3 regions of the Klebsiella sp. F11 genome follow, and region 3 is predicted to be linked to each of the others. Evidence: predicted binding sites of a transcription regulator. Region 3 holds the regulator's gene; each other region holds the start of a gene.
The links. The regulator Fur, encoded in region 3, represses iron uptake genes when iron is present. The targets are predictions, from matches to a motif close to ATAATAATGAGAACNACTATCAA.

Region 1 (5,947 bases), 2.1 Mb from region 3:
TGACGTTTAACTTTCCCTTTAACGACCAGGGTGTTAACGACTTCGACTTCGACTTCAAACAGTTTCTGCACAGCAGCTTTGATTTCTGCTTTAGTCGCGTCTTTAGCAACTTTGAGAACGATGGTATTTGTTTTTTCCATCGCAGCAGACGCTTTTTCAGAAACGTGCGGTGCACGCAGCACCTTCAGCAGACGTTCTTCACGAATCATGCCAGCATCTCCTCAACTTGCTTAACAGCATCAGCAGTCATTACGACTTTGTCGAAGGCGATCAGGCTAACCGGGTCGATACCAGTTGCATCGCGTACGTCAACCTTGTGCAGGTTGCGCGCAGCCAGGAACAGGTTCTCGTCCAGCTCACCGGTGATGATCAGCACATCTTCCAGAGCCATGTCTTTCAGTTTCTGTGCCAGCAGCTTAGTTTTAGGCGCTTCTACAGAGAACGTCTCGACAACGATCAGACGATCCTGACGTACCAGTTCGGACAGAATGCTTTTCAGCGCGCCGCGGTACATCTTTTTGTTAACTTTTTGACTGTGGTCCTGCGGACGAGCAGCGAAGGTTACGCCACCGGAACGCCAGATCGGGCTCTTGATAGAACCTGAACGCGCACGGCCGGTACCTTTCTGGCGCCACGGCTTTTTGCCTGAACCAGTTACTTCAGCACGAGTCTTCTGAGCACGAGTACCCTGACGAGCACCAGCTGCATAAGCAACTACAACCTGGTGAACCAGCGCTTCGTTGAAATCACGACCGAAGGTAGTTTCGGAAACAGTCAGCGCGCTCTGCGCGTCTTTCAATACTAATTCCATTGCTATCCCCTTACGCCTTCACAGCTGGTTTAACGATCAGGTCGCTACCGGTTGCACCCGGGACCGCACCTTTAACCAGCAGCAGGTTGCGCTCAGCGTCAACACGTACTACGTCCAGGCTCTGAACGGTGACACGTTCGTTACCCAGCTGACCTGCCATTTTCTTGCCTTTGAACACTTTGCCCGGAGTCTGGTTCTGACCGATAGAACCCGGAACGCGGTGAGACAAGGAGTTACCGTGAGTAGCGTCCTGGGTACGGAAGTTCCAGCGCTTAACGGTACCAGCAAAACCTTTACCTTTAGAGGTACCGGTTACGTCAACTTTTTTAACGTCAGCAAACAGTTCAACGCTAATGCTCTGACCTACGGTGAATTCTTCACCGTCGGCAAGACGGAATTCCCACAGGCCGCGGCCAGCTTCTACGCCAGCTTTAGCGAAGTGACCAGCTTCCGGCTTGGTTACACGGTTAGCTTTTTTAGCACCGGTGGTAACCTGAATTGCGCGGTAACCGTCGTTAGCCAGGTCTTTAACCTGTGCAACACGGTTTGCTTCAACTTCGATTACGGTTACTGGGATAGATACGCCATCTTCAGTGAAGATGCGAGTCATGCCCACTTTTTTACCGACTAAACCAATCATTGTTTCAACCTCTCAATCGCTCGATGACCTGATTAACCCAGGCTGATCTGCACGTCTACACCGGCAGCCAGATCCAGACGCATCAGAGCATCAACGGTTTTCTCAGTTGGCTCAACGATGTCAACCAGACGCTTGTGAGTGCGGATCTCGTACTGATCGCGCGCATCTTTGTTGACGTGCGGAGAGATCAGAACGGTAAAGCGCTCTTTGCGGGTCGGCAGCGGGATCGGACCACGGACCTGCGCACCAGTGCGCTTAGCAGTCTCGACGATTTCCGCGGTTGATTGATCGATCAGACGATGATCAAACGCTTTAAGACGGATACGGATTCTTTGGTTCTGCATGAGACCAGAGCTCCAATTATTTATAGACGAAATGATTACTCCTCATACCCATTACGATTGATGGGAGAGTGTAACCGTTCTTACATAGTTCCCCGATTGGGAACATTGTTTGATAGCTAAAAGCTCTATCAGGGTTCATATCGAACCGGCCCGCCAACTTTGACGGGCCCGCGCATTATACGCAAATTCGGCCCCAACACAAGGGCTGCGTAGAAAATCGTCGTTTATATTTGCGAGGCTGCCCGGAAGAACGGTGTTGCCGGCTGAAAAATAGCAAACTTAGCTGATCGCCGCGCGCAAAACCCACTATCGTCCTTTGCTGCTCGCACCTCGCCGGGTCAAAATCGACGCATACGATTCATCCGCCGGGGTATCCCATGTACATGACTCTCCCCTTCCTGCTTTTCTACTGCGGATTCTCTCTGGCGCTCTGCTGGCATGACCTGCGCTATGGACTACTTCCCGATCGCTTGACCTGTCCCCTGCTCTGGGCTGGCCTGCTGTTTTATCTTTGTCGCATGCCGATGGGCCTGGAAAACGCCGTTTGGGGAGCCATCGCGGGATATCTGGCCTTTGCTTTAGTCTACTGGGTTTACAGAGGGGTTCGCGGGTATGAGGGGTTGGGCTATGGTGACGTGAAGTTTCTTGCCGCTCTCGGCGCCTGGCACGGCTGGCAGCGGCTGCCACTGCTGGTGTTTATGGCGACGCTGATTGCCTGCGCCGCGCTGCTTCTGCGCGTTGTTATCTGGAAGCGTCGCGAGGTCCTGAACAACCCGCTGCCGTTTGGCCCTTTTTTGGCTGCAGCGGGCTTTTACTGTGGATGGCAAACGCTGTCAGTCAGCAACTTTAATCTGTGACTGGAGATAATTCTGCAGGCCAATTTTACCGATCAGATCCAGCTCGGTTTCCAACCAGTCGATATGGCCTTCTTCATCGGCGAGGATTTCAATCAGCATATCGCGGCTGACATAATCGTGGACGCTGTCGGCATAGGCGATAGCCTCGCGTAAATCTTTGGCGCCTTCCAGCTCCAGTCTTAAATCGGACTGCAGCATCTCCTCGACATCTTCACCGATACCCAGCTTGCCGAGATCCTGCAGGTTGGGCAGCCCTTCAAGAAATAAAATACGCTCAATATATTTATCGGCGTGCTTCATTTCATCAATGGATTCATGGTACTCGACATCGTTGAGGCGCATCAGGCCCCAGTTCTTGAACATCCTGGCATGGAGAAAGTACTGATTTATTGCGACAAGCTCATTTCCCAATAATTTATTGAGATAACTTATGACTTTGACATCACCTTTCATTATATAGTCCCTCCGCTTCCACTCATTGAAGCGTAGTTCGCACTATATAGATGTCAAAGAAAAGGCAGAGGTCTCAGGCGATCTCTTTATATTCCGGCATGCGAGTTAATTCATCTTCCATGATCTCGCGAGCGGCGCGAACGCATTTACCACATTGATTTCCAACGGGAATAAACTTACGCAACTGCTGAAAGGATTGAGGGTGAAATTGCCGCACGGCCTGACGAATTTTTTTATCGTTTACACCATTACACAAACAAACGTACATATTCACTCCCGTTCAATTTATGCTCAAAGTGTAAATGAGAATAGTTATGATTACAATAGGCTGTTTATATAATAACCCTGATACGGCACTTTTTTATATTAGCCGCTCTCGCACTTACTGGCCTAAATGACGGGCAGCAAAAAGGGCGCCGAAGCGCCCTTTTTAATTCAGAACTAAATAATTAGCTCAGAACTTTAGCAACAACGCCCGCACCTACAGTACGGCCGCCTTCACGGATTGCGAAACGCAGACCGTCGTCCATCGCGATCGGGTGGATCAGGGTAACAACCATTTTGATGTTGTCGCCCGGCATTACCATCTCTACGCCTTCCGGCAGTTCGATGGTGCCAGTCACGTCAGTTGTACGGAAGTAGAACTGCGGACGGTAGCCTTTGAAGAACGGAGTATGACGGCCGCCTTCGTCTTTGGACAGAATGTACACTTCAGATTCGAATTTGGTGTGCGGCTTGATAGAACCCGGCTTAGCCAGTACCTGACCACGTTCGATTTCTTCACGTTTGATACCACGCAGCAGAACGCCAACGTTCTCACCCGCACGGCCTTCGTCCAGCAGTTTGCGGAACATTTCAACGCCGGTACAGGTAGATTTCGCGGTGTCTTTGATACCAACGATTTCAACTTCTTCGCCCACTTTGATGATACCGCGCTCTACACGACCGGTAACAACGGTACCACGACCGGAGATGGAGAATACGTCTTCGATCGGCAGCAGGAACGGCTTGTCGATAGCACGTTCTGGTTCCGGGATGTAAGAATCCAGGTAGCCTGCCAGTTCGATGATTTTCGCTTCCCAGTCGGCTTCGCCTTCCAGCGCTTTCAGCGCGGAACCACGAACGATCGGGGTGTCGTCGCCCGGGAAGTCGTACTGAGACAGCAGCTCACGCACTTCCATCTCAACCAGTTCCAGCAGCTCTTCGTCATCAACCATGTCGCATTTGTTCAGGAACACGATGATGTACGGAACGCCTACCTGACGACCCAGCAGGATGTGCTCACGAGTCTGCGGCATCGGGCCGTCAGTCGCAGCAACAACCAGGATCGCGCCGTCCATCTGCGCAGCACCGGTGATCATGTTTTTAACATAGTCGGCGTGGCCCGGGCAGTCTACGTGTGCGTAGTGGCGAGTCGGGGTGTCATATTCAACGTGGGAAGTGTTGATGGTGATACCACGAGCTTTTTCTTCCGGCGCGTTATCGATCTGGTCGAATGCACGAGCAGAACCACCGTAGGTTTTAGCCAGAACGGTAGTGATTGCAGCGGTCAGAGTAGTTTTACCATGGTCAACGTGGCCGATAGTACCGACGTTGACGTGCGGTTTTGTACGTTCAAATTTTTCTTTAGACACGGCTATATTCCTTACTATAGCGCTCTCCCCTTCAGGAGAGAGCACGGGATTTTGGTTTAACCCTACGGCTTATTTACCACGGGCTTCGATTACGGCCTGAGCAACGTTGTTCGGTGCGTCATCATACTTCAGGAACTCCATGGAGTAAGAAGCACGACCTTTGGTCAGAGAACGCAGCTGAGTTGCATATCCGAACATTTCAGACAGCGGAACTTCAGCGTGAATCACAACGCCAGTAACGTTGGATTCTTGACCACGCAGCATACCACGACGACGGCTAAGGTCACCGATGACGTCACCAGTGTTCTCTTCCGGAGTTTCTACTTCAACCTTCATGATCGGCTCAAGCAGAACTGGTTTCGCTTTCTTAAAGCCATCTTTAAAGGCAAGAGAAGCGGCCAGTTTAAACGCCAGCTCAGAGGAGTCAACGTCATGGTAAGAACCGAAGTGCAGACGTACACCGAGATCAACTACCGGGTAGCCAGCCAGCGGACCAGCTTTCAGCTGTTCCTGGATGCCTTTATCAACGGCAGGGATGTATTCGCCAGGAATTACACCACCTTTGATGTCGTTGACGAACTCGTATCCTTTCGGATTTGAGCCCGGCTCCAGCGGGTACATGTCGATCACAACGTGACCATACTGACCGCGACCACCAGACTGCTTAGCGTGTTTACCTTCGATATCGGTAACTTTAGCGCGAATCGCTTCGCGGTAAGCAACCTGAGGTTTACCGACGTTCGCTTCAACGTTGAATTCACGCTTCATGCGGTCAACGATGATGTCGAGGTGCAGCTCACCCATACCGGCGATAATGGTCTGGTTAGATTCTTCGTCAGTCCATACGCGGAAAGACGGGTCTTCTTTAGCCAGACGGCCCAGAGCCAGACCCATTTTTTCCTGGTCAGCTTTGGTTTTCGGTTCTACAGCGATGGAGATTACCGGCTCAGGGAATTCCATACGCTCCAGGATGATCGGCGCATCTGGGTTACACAGGGTATCACCAGTAGTTACGTCTTTCAGACCGATTGCAGCAGCGATGTCGCCCGCACGAACTTCTTTGATCTCTTCACGTTTGTTGGCGTGCATCTGAACGATACGACCGAAACGCTCACGTGCAGCTTTCACGGAGTTCAGGATGGTATCACCAGAGTTAACCACACCGGAGTACACGCGGAAGAAGGTCAGGTTACCCACGAACGGGTCGG
Region 2 (5,947 bases), 600 kb from region 3:
GGCGAGTTTATTAATGCCGATCTGATGGTCTGGGCCGCCGGGATTAAGGCGCCGGACTTTATGAAAGAGATCGGCGGTCTGGAAACCAACCGCATCAATCAGCTGGTGGTCGAACCGACGCTGCAAACGACCCGCGATGCCGACATCTATGCCATCGGCGACTGCGCCTCCTGCGCCCGTCCGGAAGGCGGATTCGTGCCGCCGCGCGCGCAGGCCGCACACCAGATGGCAACCTGCGCGTTGCATAACATCCTCGCGCAGATGAAAAACAAGCCGTTGAAAACCTATGCTTATAAGGATCACGGCTCGCTGGTTTCGCTCTCCAACTACTCGACCGTCGGCAGCCTGATGGGTAACCTGATGCGTGGTTCAATGATGATCGAAGGTCGTATTGCGCGCTTCGTTTACATCTCCCTGTACCGCATGCACCAGATTGCGCTGCACGGCTACTTTAAAACCGGCCTGATGATGCTGGTGGGGCGCATCAACCGCATCATTCGTCCGCGCCTGAAGCTGCACTAATTTTCGGACGCCCGGCTCCCGGATGATGGCGTTAGCGCCTTCTCCGGGGGCGCGAAACGCGCCGAACCGCCGCCCGGTCAGATAACGCGCTGCCGGGCGATTATCCGGAATATCATTCTGTAATATTCGCTATATCCTCTCGGATTCCTCTGAATCACCGCAGTTTGCTGCATATCCTCGCATTTTTCATCCGCTTTCTGATTTGCAAGCTCCCCGGGCTGATAGCAAAATTATCGCTATCAGCAACAAAGGAGGATGTCCCGTGAATAAATCAATGTTGGCGGGTATAGGGATTGGCGTGGCCGCCGCGCTGGGCGTGGCCGCCGTCGCCGGTCTTAACGTACTGGATCGTGGCCCGCAGTATGCGCAGGTGGTCTCCAGTACGCCGATAAAAGAGAGCATTAAAACGCCGCGCCAGGAGTGCCGCAACGTCACCGTTACCCACCGTCGTCCGGTGCAGGATGAAAACCGGATTGCCGGCTCGGTGCTCGGCGCGGTTGCCGGCGGGGTTATCGGCCATCAGTTTGGCGGTGGCCGCGGCCGCAGCGTTGCCACGGTAGTGGGCGCGCTGGGTGGCGGCTATGCCGGTAATCAGATTCAGGGATCGCTGCAGGAAGGCGACACCTACACCACCACGCAGCAGCGCTGCAAAACGGTGTACGACAAATCGGATAAAATGCTGGGCTATGACGTCACCTACAAAATCGGCGATCAGCAGGGCAAGATTCGCATGGAACATGACCCCGGCACGCAAATTCCGCTGGATAGTAACGGTCAGCTGATTCTGAATAACAAAGCGTAAAAAAGCGTTTATTGCTATTTGCCCCTCATCACTCAGGATGAGGGGCTTTTTTTATCAGAAGCTCAGGGCGTAGTTCAGACCAAAGGTGCGGCCGCGGCCTTTGTACTCATACAGCGAACTGCTGCCGTAGGTTGGGCTATAGAGCAGCGGCGCGCGCTGGCCCCAGAGGGTGACGTAGTCTTCGTTCAGCAGGTTTTCGATGCTGAAGGTCAGCTTGCCCAGCGGGAGCGCGTAGCTGCCGATAAAGTCAACGGTGTTGTAGCCGTCAAGCTTGTTGCCGCTGGCGTCGCTAATATCGAACACCTGTTGGGTTTGCACGCGCAGCGACCACGGATCCGGCGCCCAGCCGACCCAGGCGGTGGCTTTTGACGGCGAGGCCAGGGTTACGTCCCATTTCTGCCAGCTGCCGTCGCTCTTCACCTGCGATTTCAGCACGTTGAAGTTAGCTCCCGTGCTCCAGTCGCTCTGCGGGAAGGCGTAATCCACCGCCCCTTCAACGCCGTAAATACGCCGCTTATCGGACTGAACGTCTATCGTCATATCGGCGCGATTGACAACGATATTTTTGTCCGACGTCGAGTAGTAAGCCGCCAGCTGGGTGCGCAGGTTATCGCCGGTGTAGCGCCAGCCCAGCTCGTAAGAGTTAACTTTTATCCCCTGCAGCGGCGAGTCGCCGACGTTGACGCTCGACACCAGCGGAAGGTTGCCGTTAACGGCGGCGCCGTATTGACCAATGCCGTAGTATTTACCCGGATCCGGCAGCTCGACGCCCTGCGAGAAGTTAAACCAGGTCTGCTGACGGTCGGTAATGTGGGCGACAATCCCGGCGTTAAACAGGAAGTTATCGTAATCCGTTTTCCCGCCGGGGATGGCGTCCGCCGAGCGGGCTTTCCCGTTGGCGACGTCCTGCTGCTGCGCGTAGCCGACAAAATCATCTACCCGGTTTTCCGTCCACTGGTAGCGCACGCCGCCGCTGACGGTAAAGATATCGTTCAGGTCATAGCTGCTTTGCAGGAACGGGGCGAGGTTGGTGATGCTGTAGCCCGGGTAGCGGCCGGTGGTGTAGATCGACTGATTATTCAGCCCGCCGGAAGCCATCGATTGGTTGAGATCGAAGAACATCTGGTTGGCGTTGAAGGTTTCATGATCGGCATCGAGCCCCCAGGTCAGATCCAGGCCCTCCAGCGGCTGGCTGTTGAGGGTAATTTTGGCCCCGTACTGATCGGTATCCTGCTTCGAGGAGGAGAAGCTGCTGACCTGGCCCTTAGAGAGGGTTGGGAAGGGGTAAAAGGTCAGGGATTCGTCGCGATAGTAGATCTGGCTGACCAGATTCTGGCCGTAGAAGTCGGCGTCGGAATACTGGAGGCTGATCAGATGACGCTCGGTGCCGGGCACGCGGTCGGAATCCAGCCCGCCGGTGGTGTAGGCCTTGCCGTCGCCGGTCACCGCCGACATATTTTTCCCCAGGTACAGGCCGTAGTCGTCGCCCTGGCTTTTATAGTATTGCGTCACCAGCTGGAGCTGACGATTATCGTCTATGTCGATGGTGCCGGTGCCCATCACGTCGAGGCGGTCGGAGTGCTGTAAGCCGGTCTGGGTATTATCGAGGATCAGCGCATCGTTATTGCCGTCATACCAGCCGCCGAAGCGCTGATAAGCCACCGATAATCTGCCGGATGCGTGGTCGGTTCCGCCGCTGACCGCCGCCGCCACCCGCTCGTCATGGTCGTTACTGTTGGCAAACCCCGTTTTGCCGCCCAGTTCGAGATCGACCTGGCTATCCTGCTGGCCTTTTTTGGTCACAATATTGATCAGGCCGCCGGTGCTACCGCCGCCGTACAGCGAGGTGGCGCCGGAGATAACCTCGATATGTTCAATATTGAACGGGTCGATAGCGTCGAGCTGACGGCTGTCGGTGCGGGAGGAGTTCAGCCGTACGCCGTCGATCAGCACCACGATCGCGCGACCGCGCATATTCATGCCGTAGTTCGTCCGTCCCTGGCTGCTGACGTCGATGCCCGGGATAAGCTGCGCCAGCACGTCTTTGAACTCCTTGCCGCCCTGAACCTGCTGTTCAATTTCGTGACCTTCAATAACCCAGGTGGTCTGCGCCATTTCGGCAACGGTACGGTGCGTACGGTTGGCGCTAACGATAAGACTTTCTTCGGCCGCCTGGGCGCTAAAGACGGGGAGGGTGGTAGCCAGCAGCAGTGGGTTAAGCACCCAGAGACGCGTGTTCATTCGCATTCCTTTTATGAGTTAATTGCTTTGTTGTTAAGCATTGTTGTTTTAGTTTTTCGGCGCGGGCGCACCGATTGTTACAGGGTGAAACAAATTGAAAAACGCAAATGCGAATTCTGCACGCAGTGATTATTGTTATCAATATCATTTACAACAAATTAACGCTTAAAGGTGTGAAAACATTAATAAAAATGGGGTCAAAGCGGAGGGGTAACGCAGGCCCGGTGACTTAGGTCACCGGACAGCAGAGCGGATTAGGGCTGGAGAATTTGCGGCCACAGGCGCAGGGTGGTGTCGGCAATTTGCATTAATTTGCTGAAATCGGCGCCTTCGCGGGCGCTTATCGACATGCCCTGCAGCACGCAGCTTAAGAACTGCGCGAGCTGGCGAACGTCGCCATTTTCCGGCAGCTCACCGCGCAGCTGGCGCTGCTGCAGGAACTGGATCAGGGTCTGCTCCTGCATCGCGTGCCGCGACTTAATAGTGTTGGCGATGTCGGTAGAGGAGGCCGCCAGCACCGCGGAGGTGTTGATCATAAAGCAACCCGCCGGCGTGTCTTTACTGGTAAAGCAGGTGGCAATCGCGGTGAAATAGTCCCGCAGCGCCTGGTCGACCGACTTATCTTCGTCAAACAGCTGCGCTTCGTGCCTGGCGGCAAAGCGCGAAATATAGCGATCCAGCACCGCGCGAAACAGCCCTTCTTTGTTGACGAACTCGGCGTAGAGCGTAGGGGCTTTTGCCCCGGTGGCTTCCACCAGGTCGGCAAGGGAGGTTGCCTCATACCCATGCTGCCAGAACAGTGCCATGGCCTTATCCAGCGCCGCTTCCCTGTCGAACACTTTAGGTCGGCCACGGCTTTTTTTTGTGCAACTTTGGACGTCAGTTGTCATGATGCCGCTTGTACCTATGTTGGTTTGTTGAGGGGCCATTATAAAAACAAACGCCGCAACCTACCAGCAGAGTCGGCCCAAAAATAAATAATTCATATATATATGAATTTTAAGTTGTTTATAAATAATTAAACGATCGTTATAAAAATGCGTTGACGTGTGATGTGAGTCACATTATTATTTACCTATCGATCGTTAAGTTAATTCTTGCGACCCTAATAAAAAATCATCTGCATAGGTACAATAATCATGAAAACCATCAAAACGCTGACCCTCGCTGCTGTCCTGAGCTCGCTCTCTTTCGCCAGTTTTGCCGCCGTTGAAGTGCAATCCACTCCTGCCGGCCAGCAAAAAATCGGCACCGTTTCCGCCTCCGCCGGCACCAACCTGGGCTCTCTGGAAGACCAGCTGGCGCAGAAAGCGGAAGAAATGGGCGCGACTTCATTCCGCATTACGTCGGTAACCGGTCCTAACACCCTGCACGGCACTGCGGTTATCTACAAATAAGCTGTTCCCTCTGTCATGCCACTGACAAACGTGGCTCTGATCCCTTTATCAGGCCGCGGTAGTAAGCAGTAAGCTGTTCCCCTGTTATGCCAATATTGCGAAGCGGTCCACACCCCTTATGGGACCGCGACTCGCTCTCTGAATGCCCGGCTCTCTTCCCCATAAAACGTCATCAAGAACCCGTCGATTAATCGGTATTCCGCGCGTCGTGCGATTACAGTGCCTGTCCGGCGTTCGGCTGATGGCGGGTGACATCAATCGGCATCCCCGATCGCAGTCCCATCGCCCGCTCCATGACCGGCTGGTCGGTGAGCTGCGCCTGCTTAAAGGCCTGCATTGCCGCATCAAGTACGATTGGCAGCGTTTGCGGATCGTCATCAAGATGCTTCGATAGCGGCTGATGAATCTCGACCAGCCGGCTGCCGTTTGGCTCAACGGAAACCTTGATCGGCGCGTTGATAATATTGACTCGGGTTCCGGGGGTAATTTTGTTGTACAGCGTTTTAATATCGTTGTCGCGCAGGCGAATGCAGCCCGAGCTTACGCGCATGCCAATGCCAAAGTCGGCGTTGGTGCCGTGCAGCAGATAGACGCCGCCGTAGGCCGCAAGGCGAATTGCGTGGTGCCCCATCGGGTTATCCGGCCCGGCGGGAACCACGGCCGGCAGCTCGATCCCCATCGCCTTATAGCGCGCGCGAATATTGGCCGTCGGCGTCCAGGTCGGGTTGGCGCGCTTATCGGAAACGGTCGTCATCATTGTCGGCGTCAGGGTATCGCCCCCGAGCTGGCCGATACCGATAGGGTAGACGGTCACCTGATTCTTGCCCGGCGGATAGTAGTAAAGACGAAGTTCGGCGAGGTTAATCACCAGCCCTTCGCGCGGCGCGTCCGGCAGCAGCGTCTGCAGCGGAATGGTCAGCACGCTGCCGGCGCGGGGAACGTAGGGATCGACGCCGGGGTTGGCCTGCAGGAGCGCCAGAAAACC
Region 3 (5,947 bases):
TTCGCCTGTATGACCGCCTGTTCAGCGTGCCGAATCCGGGCGCCGAAGAGGATTTCCTTGCCGTCATGAACCCTGAATCGCTGGTTATCAAGCACGGCTTTGCCGAGCCGAGCCTGGCGCAGGCGCAGGCCGGTAAGGCCCTGCAGTTTGAGCGTGAGGGCTACTTCTGCCTCGACAGCCGCTATGCAAGCGCTGACCATCTGGTGTTCAACCGCACCGTTGGTCTGCGCGATACCTGGGCGAAGGTCGGCGCATAAACCCGCGTCGCCGCATTGCCATCAAAAACGCCGCATCCGCGGCGTTTTTTTATGCCCGCAGCTATTGGCTGGCGTAGTTATTTTCGCGATGCGAATTAATCTTGTTTACAGCCGGTAATATATCCCGTCGGGTCCGTTCGTTATTATTGTGTAAAAATCCTTTGTAAGCGCTTTCATCTCAACTTTTATCCTGATTTTGCAAATACTTCCGCGCTAAATGTACGAAATATAAGGCTGTAACAAACAGACATAGATTATGTGCGCTTTGTCATAATCTTAAGCTTTGGTCGGCGAAAGAGATTGATAATTCGCGTCACGAAAAATAGTCTATCCATAGCGGATATGCGAACTTTTACCGCCCCGCTTTTTAGCAGTCTTATTTATTTTTCGCGGCTTGCCTTTGGCTCCGCGTTTTAAAACGTCAAAGAGGATATGCACATGCGTACGTTTAGTGGCAAACGTAGTACGCTGGCGCTGGCTATTGCCGCCGTCACCGCGATGTCGAGCTGGATCGTTGTTCCGCAGGCCAGCGCAGCAGGTTTTATTGATGATTCCACATTAACCGGCGGTATCTATTACTGGCAGCGCGAGCGCGACCGTAAAGACGTCACCGACGGCGATAAGTACAAAACCAACCTTTCGCATTCAACCTGGAACTCCAACCTGGATTTCCAGTCCGGCTACGCTGCCGATATGTTTGGTATTGACGTGGCGGCCTTTACCGCCATTGAAATGGCGGAAAGCAGCGAAAGCGGCCACCCCAACGAAATTGCCTTCTCCTCAAGAAATAAAGCCTACGACGAAGATTACTCCGGCGATAAGAGCGGAATTAGCCTCTACAAAGCGGCGGCGAAATTTAAGTTTGGCCCGGCGTGGGCGCGCGCTGGCTATATTCAGCCAACCGGGCAAACGCTGCTGGCCCCGCACTGGAGCTTTATGCCGGGCACTTATCAAGGTGCCGAAGCCGGAGCCAACTTTGATTACGGCGACGCCGGCGCGCTGAGTTTCTCCTACATGTGGACCAACGAATATAAAGCGCCGTGGCATATCGAGATGGATGATTTCTACCAGAACGATAAGAAGACCAAAGTCGATTATCTGCACTCTCTGGGCGCCAAATATGATTTTAAAAATGACCTCGTGCTGGAGGCCGCGTTTGGCCAGGCTCAGGGCTATATCGACCAATATTTTGCCAAGGCCAGCTATAAATTTGACGTTGCCGGCACCCCGTTAAACACCAGCTATCAGTTCTACGGCACCCGCGATAAGGTCAGCAACGGCGGCGTGAACGATATTTATGACGGCACCGCCTGGCTGCAGGCGCTGACCTTCGGCTACAAGGTTGCCGACGTGCTGGACCTGCGTCTGGAAGGCACCTGGGTTAAGGCCGAGGGCCAGCAGGGCTACTTCCTGCAGCGTATGACTCCAACCTACGCATCCTCTAACGGCCGCCTGGACGTGTGGTGGGATAACCGCTCCGACTTCAACGCCAACGGCGAAAAAGCGGTGTTCTTCGGCGCCATGTATGACATGAAAAACTGGAATATGCCGGGCTGGGCGTTTGGCGCGTCTTACGTTTACGCATGGGATGCGAAGCCGGGCAAAATGGCGACGCCAGATGCCTACTACAACGCGGATAAGCGTCTGGAAGAGTCGGCCTACAGCCTCGATGCCATGTATACCGTACAGGACGGCCGGGCGAAGGGCACGCTGTTCAAGCTCCACTTCACCCAATACGACAACCACTCCGATATTCCAAGCTGGAGCGGCGGCTACGGCAACATCTTCCAGGATGAGCGCGACGTGAAGTTTATGGTTATTGCCCCGTTCACTATTTTCTGATGCCGCAGCGGCGGGCGTAAGCCTGCCGCCAGTCCGTGAGGTTGATTATGAAAAAGCTATTGCTCATCGCCATGCTGGCATCGGGCCTGGTGGCCTGTACGCAGTCACCGGCGCCAAAAGAAGACAGTAAACTGAAGGATGCCTATAGCGCCTGTATCAATACGGCGGAAGGGAATCCGGATAAAGTTCAGGCCTGCCAGAGCGTGCTGAACGTTCTTAAAGAGGATAAGCAGCATCAGCAGTTCGCCACGCAGGAAAGCGTGCGCGTGCTGGATTATCAGCAGTGTATCCAGGCGACCCGCACCGGCAACGATCAGGCGGTGAAGGCCCGCTGCGACCAGATCTGGAAAGAGATCCGCCGCAACAATACCCGGCCCTGATTTCCCCCGTACTTCCTATTTGTGGGCATAAAAAAAGCCAACCTTCGGGTTGGCTTTTTGCTGCTTACGCTGCGGGAAATTATTTTTCCAGCGGATCATGCGCGTGTTCATCTTCGCGGCAATCGCCTTCCGCACAGTGGCCGTACAGGTACAGGCTGTGGTTGGTCAGGCGGATGCCGTGACGGTGGGCAATTTCACGCTGACGCGCTTCGATGGAGTCATCGCTGAACTCAATCACTTTGCCGCAATCGAGGCAAATCAGATGATCGTGATGATGCTGCTGCGTCAGCTCGAAAACGGATTTACCGCCTTCAAAGTTATGGCGGGTAACAATGCCGGCATCATCAAACTGGTTCAGTACGCGATAAACGGTAGCCAGACCGATCTCTTCACCCATGTCGATCAGGCGTTTGTATAAATCTTCCGCGCTGACGTGATGGTTATCCGGCCCCTGCAGCACTTCCAGAATTTTTAATCGTGGAAGTGTGACTTTCAGGCCAGCCTTCTTCAATGCGGTATTGTTGTCAGTCATGCGGAATCTGTCCTGTTGCTAAACGATCTACTTCCATTAGCGGAAGTAATACAGAGAATCACCCGATGTAACGCGTCTCATTATAGAACTGCCATGATGAAATGAAAACCGCAAGCATCGAGCCTTGTATGCTGTCAAAAACGAGGCACAGGCTACAAACTGCGTCACGTCTCCTCGTTAAATCAGAGGACATTGTACAGATATGTGATTAAAAGTTAAAAACTTGTAGCTATTAGTTTTATTGCTTTTACCTATTAATACGGCGATATCCCAAGATAGCGCCGTTAACGATCAGGCGTTTTTGATTTCTTCGAGGTGCAGTTCTTCAGAAACCTGCTTAACCCATTTCTCTACGCGCTCGTTGGTCAGCTCAGGCTGACGGTCTTCATCGATAGCCAGACCGACGAAATGGTCGTCATCGGCGAGACCTTTAGAGGCTTCGAAATGGTAGCCCGCGGTTGGCCAGTGGCCGACGATGGTTGCGCCGCGCGGTTCGATGATATCGCGAATGGTACCCAGCGCGTCACAGAAGTATTCAGCGTAGTCTTCCTGGTCACCGCAGCCAAACAGGGCGACCAGCTTACCGTTGAAATCGACCTCTTCCAGCGTCGGGAAGAAATCGTCCCAGTCACACTGCGCTTCACCGTAGTACCAGGTCGGGATGCCCAGCAGCAGAATGTCATGAGCCTGCAGATCTTCTTTGCTGCTTTTGGCAATGTCGTGAACATCAGCAACGTCTTTACCAAGCTGCTTTTGGATCATTTTTGCAATATTTTCGGTGTTGCCGGTGTCGCTGCCAAAAAAGATGCCGATGATTGCCATGAGTAAAATAACCTCTTGATACTTAATGATGTGGTAGTGGCGTAATGCCCGCAGATAACGGCAATCATAGCAGAACAGGGGAGGGGGCGGAAACAGCAATCACGCCCGACTGCACACTCTGCTACATGAAAGTGCTGTTTTTGCGGTTTCTCAGACTTTACCCTGGCTATGCAGGGCTGCCAGCTGGTTCATCAACATCTCTTCAATCAGATCGCTGCGGTTCATATTGCGGGCATCGGCCAGCTCATTGAGCGCATCGACCGCTTCAGCGTTGAGCTTAAGCTCCACGCGCTTTAAGCCGCGAACTTTGTCGCGTTTAAGCTGATTGCGTTTATTGATGCGCAGCTGTTCGTCGCGCGAAAGCGGATTGGTCTTTGGTCTACCCGGGCGACGCTCGGTTGCGAACAAATCTAATGTCGTACGGTCCGTTTGTTCTTTTGCCATGATTCAGAGTGACTTCGGGGAAACGAGTTGTCGGGCCATTGCCGACACAGATAGCGCGCCATAATACATCAGGCGAACCGCTGCGCCAACGACCGCGGGCATTCTGCGGCGCGGTCGGGCAGTTTTTAGCCAGTTATGCCGCTAAAGAGGAGAGATATCGGCGAATGGCGCGCAATACCGCTTCCGGTTTCTCCGCATGGACCCAATGGCCCGCGCCGGCAATCACGTGCGCGCGGGCCTGGGGGAACTGCGCCAGCAGCGCGTCGCGATACTCGTCGGTCACGTAGGGAGAGTTGCCGCCCGGGATAAACAGGGCCGGATGCGGCCAGGCGGGAACCGGCTGCCAGCCAACGATATGGCTATATTGATCCCACAGGACCGGCACGTTAAACCGCCACTGGCCGTCAACGAAGGACTTCAGCAGAAACTGAATCACCCCCTCTTCCTGCAGATGCTGGCGCATGATTGCCGCCGCCTGCTGACGGGTCGCGGCGCCGGTGGCGGTCACGGCGTTGATGGCGGCAAAGATTTCGTCATGGCGGCGGACGTGATAATCCACCGGCGCGATATCGATAGCCACCAGGCCGTCGATGCGCTCCGGGGCCAGGGCGCTTAGCGCCATCACCGCTTTACCGCCCATTGAGTGGCCAATAAAGGTCGCTTTTTCCAACTGCAGATCGTCAAGGGTGTCGAGCAGATCCTGCGCCATAGCGGCGTAGGTCATCTGCGGATCGCGCGGGGAAAGACCGTGATTGCGCATATCGACCTGCAGGATATCGTAGTCGGCAACCAGGTCGCGCGCGAGGATCCCCAGGTTATCAAGGCTGCCAAACAGACCGTGAACGAGGACCACCGGGGAATTATTGTGCGGATTTTGCGCAGATTGCGCGCGGCTATTTAATTTCATGGCAAAGTTCTTTTTTTCGCTCCGTCGGGTTAGGGTATTATGTTGGACATTCTGCCATCCGGCTGCAAGACCCAGAGCTATCTGAGTTTTACCGCCATCCTGGTTTGACGCTATCCGCGGTTAGGATTTGTCCTTATAATCCTGACAACTTGTATTCAGAAAAAGATATCGCACTGGATTAAGATGAAAACAATTGAAGTTGATGATGATCTCTATCGCTATATTGCCAGCCACACCCAGCATATTGGTGAGAGTGCATCCGACATTTTACGGCGCATGCTGAAATTTTCCGCCGCTTCCCAGACCGCCACCGCCGTCGCGAAAGCCGCGCCGGCGCAGGCTCCGACCGCTGCCGTTGAGGTCAAGCCTGCCAACCCGGTGAAAGATAAGGTTCGCGCGATGCGCGAGCTGCTGTTATCTGATGAATACGCCGATCAAAAGCGCGCGGTAAACCGTTTTATGCTGGTGCTAACGACGCTCTACTCGCTGGACGGCAAAGCGTTTGCTGCGGCCACCGAATCACTGCACGGACGTACGCGTACCTATTTCGCTGAAGACGCCCGCGTTCTGCTGAAAAGCGGCAATCAGACCAAACCTAAGCAGGTACCCGGCACGCCGTGGTGGGTGATTACCAATACCAATACTGGCCGTAAATGCAGTATGATTGAACATATCATGCAGTCAATGCAATTCCCCACGGAGTTGATTGAGAAGGTTTGCGGCACGATCTAGCTTTATTCACCCTTGCATCAGAAGGATCAGG

Region 1: bfd (bacterioferritin-associated ferredoxin) is a predicted target of Fur. The motif match lies at 3,408-3,430, and genes of this name have one in related genera.
Region 2: AC1M2H_RS16780 (TonB-dependent siderophore receptor) is a predicted target of Fur. The motif match lies at 3,691-3,713, and genes of this name have one in related genera.

What each region holds. Positions count from the first base shown of each region.
Region 1 is NZ_CM160060.1:430,979-436,925, reverse strand. It holds gene rplW (50S ribosomal protein L23) at 1-209, opposite strand, end outside; gene rplD (50S ribosomal protein L4) at 206-811, opposite strand; gene rplC (50S ribosomal protein L3) at 822-1,451, opposite strand; gene rpsJ (30S ribosomal protein S10) at 1,484-1,795, opposite strand; gene AC1M2H_RS02145 (prepilin peptidase) at 2,173-2,652, shown strand; gene bfr (bacterioferritin) at 2,629-3,105, opposite strand; gene bfd (bacterioferritin-associated ferredoxin) at 3,179-3,373, opposite strand; gene tuf (elongation factor Tu) at 3,555-4,739, opposite strand; gene fusA (elongation factor G) at 4,809-5,947, opposite strand, start outside.
Region 2 is NZ_CM160060.1:3,386,212-3,392,158, reverse strand. It holds gene AC1M2H_RS16790 (NAD(P)/FAD-dependent oxidoreductase) at 1-522, shown strand, start outside; gene AC1M2H_RS16785 (glycine zipper 2TM domain-containing protein) at 785-1,324, shown strand; gene AC1M2H_RS16780 (TonB-dependent siderophore receptor) at 1,379-3,565, opposite strand; gene AC1M2H_RS16775 (TetR/AcrR family transcriptional regulator) at 3,820-4,455, opposite strand; partial or broken gene AC1M2H_RS16770 (hypothetical protein) at 4,519-4,584, opposite strand; gene bhsA (multiple stress resistance protein BhsA) at 4,705-4,962, shown strand; gene ldtC (L,D-transpeptidase LdtC) at 5,177-5,947, opposite strand, start outside.
Region 3 is NZ_CM160060.1:3,983,460-3,989,406, reverse strand. It holds gene glnS (glutamine--tRNA ligase) at 1-257, shown strand, start outside; gene chiP (chitoporin ChiP) at 696-2,099, shown strand; gene AC1M2H_RS19730 (ChiQ/YbfN family lipoprotein) at 2,147-2,479, shown strand; gene fur (ferric iron uptake transcriptional regulator) at 2,559-3,011, opposite strand; gene fldA (flavodoxin FldA) at 3,303-3,833, opposite strand; gene ybfE (LexA regulated protein) at 3,984-4,277, opposite strand; gene ybfF (esterase) at 4,411-5,184, opposite strand; gene seqA (replication initiation negative regulator SeqA) at 5,368-5,916, shown strand.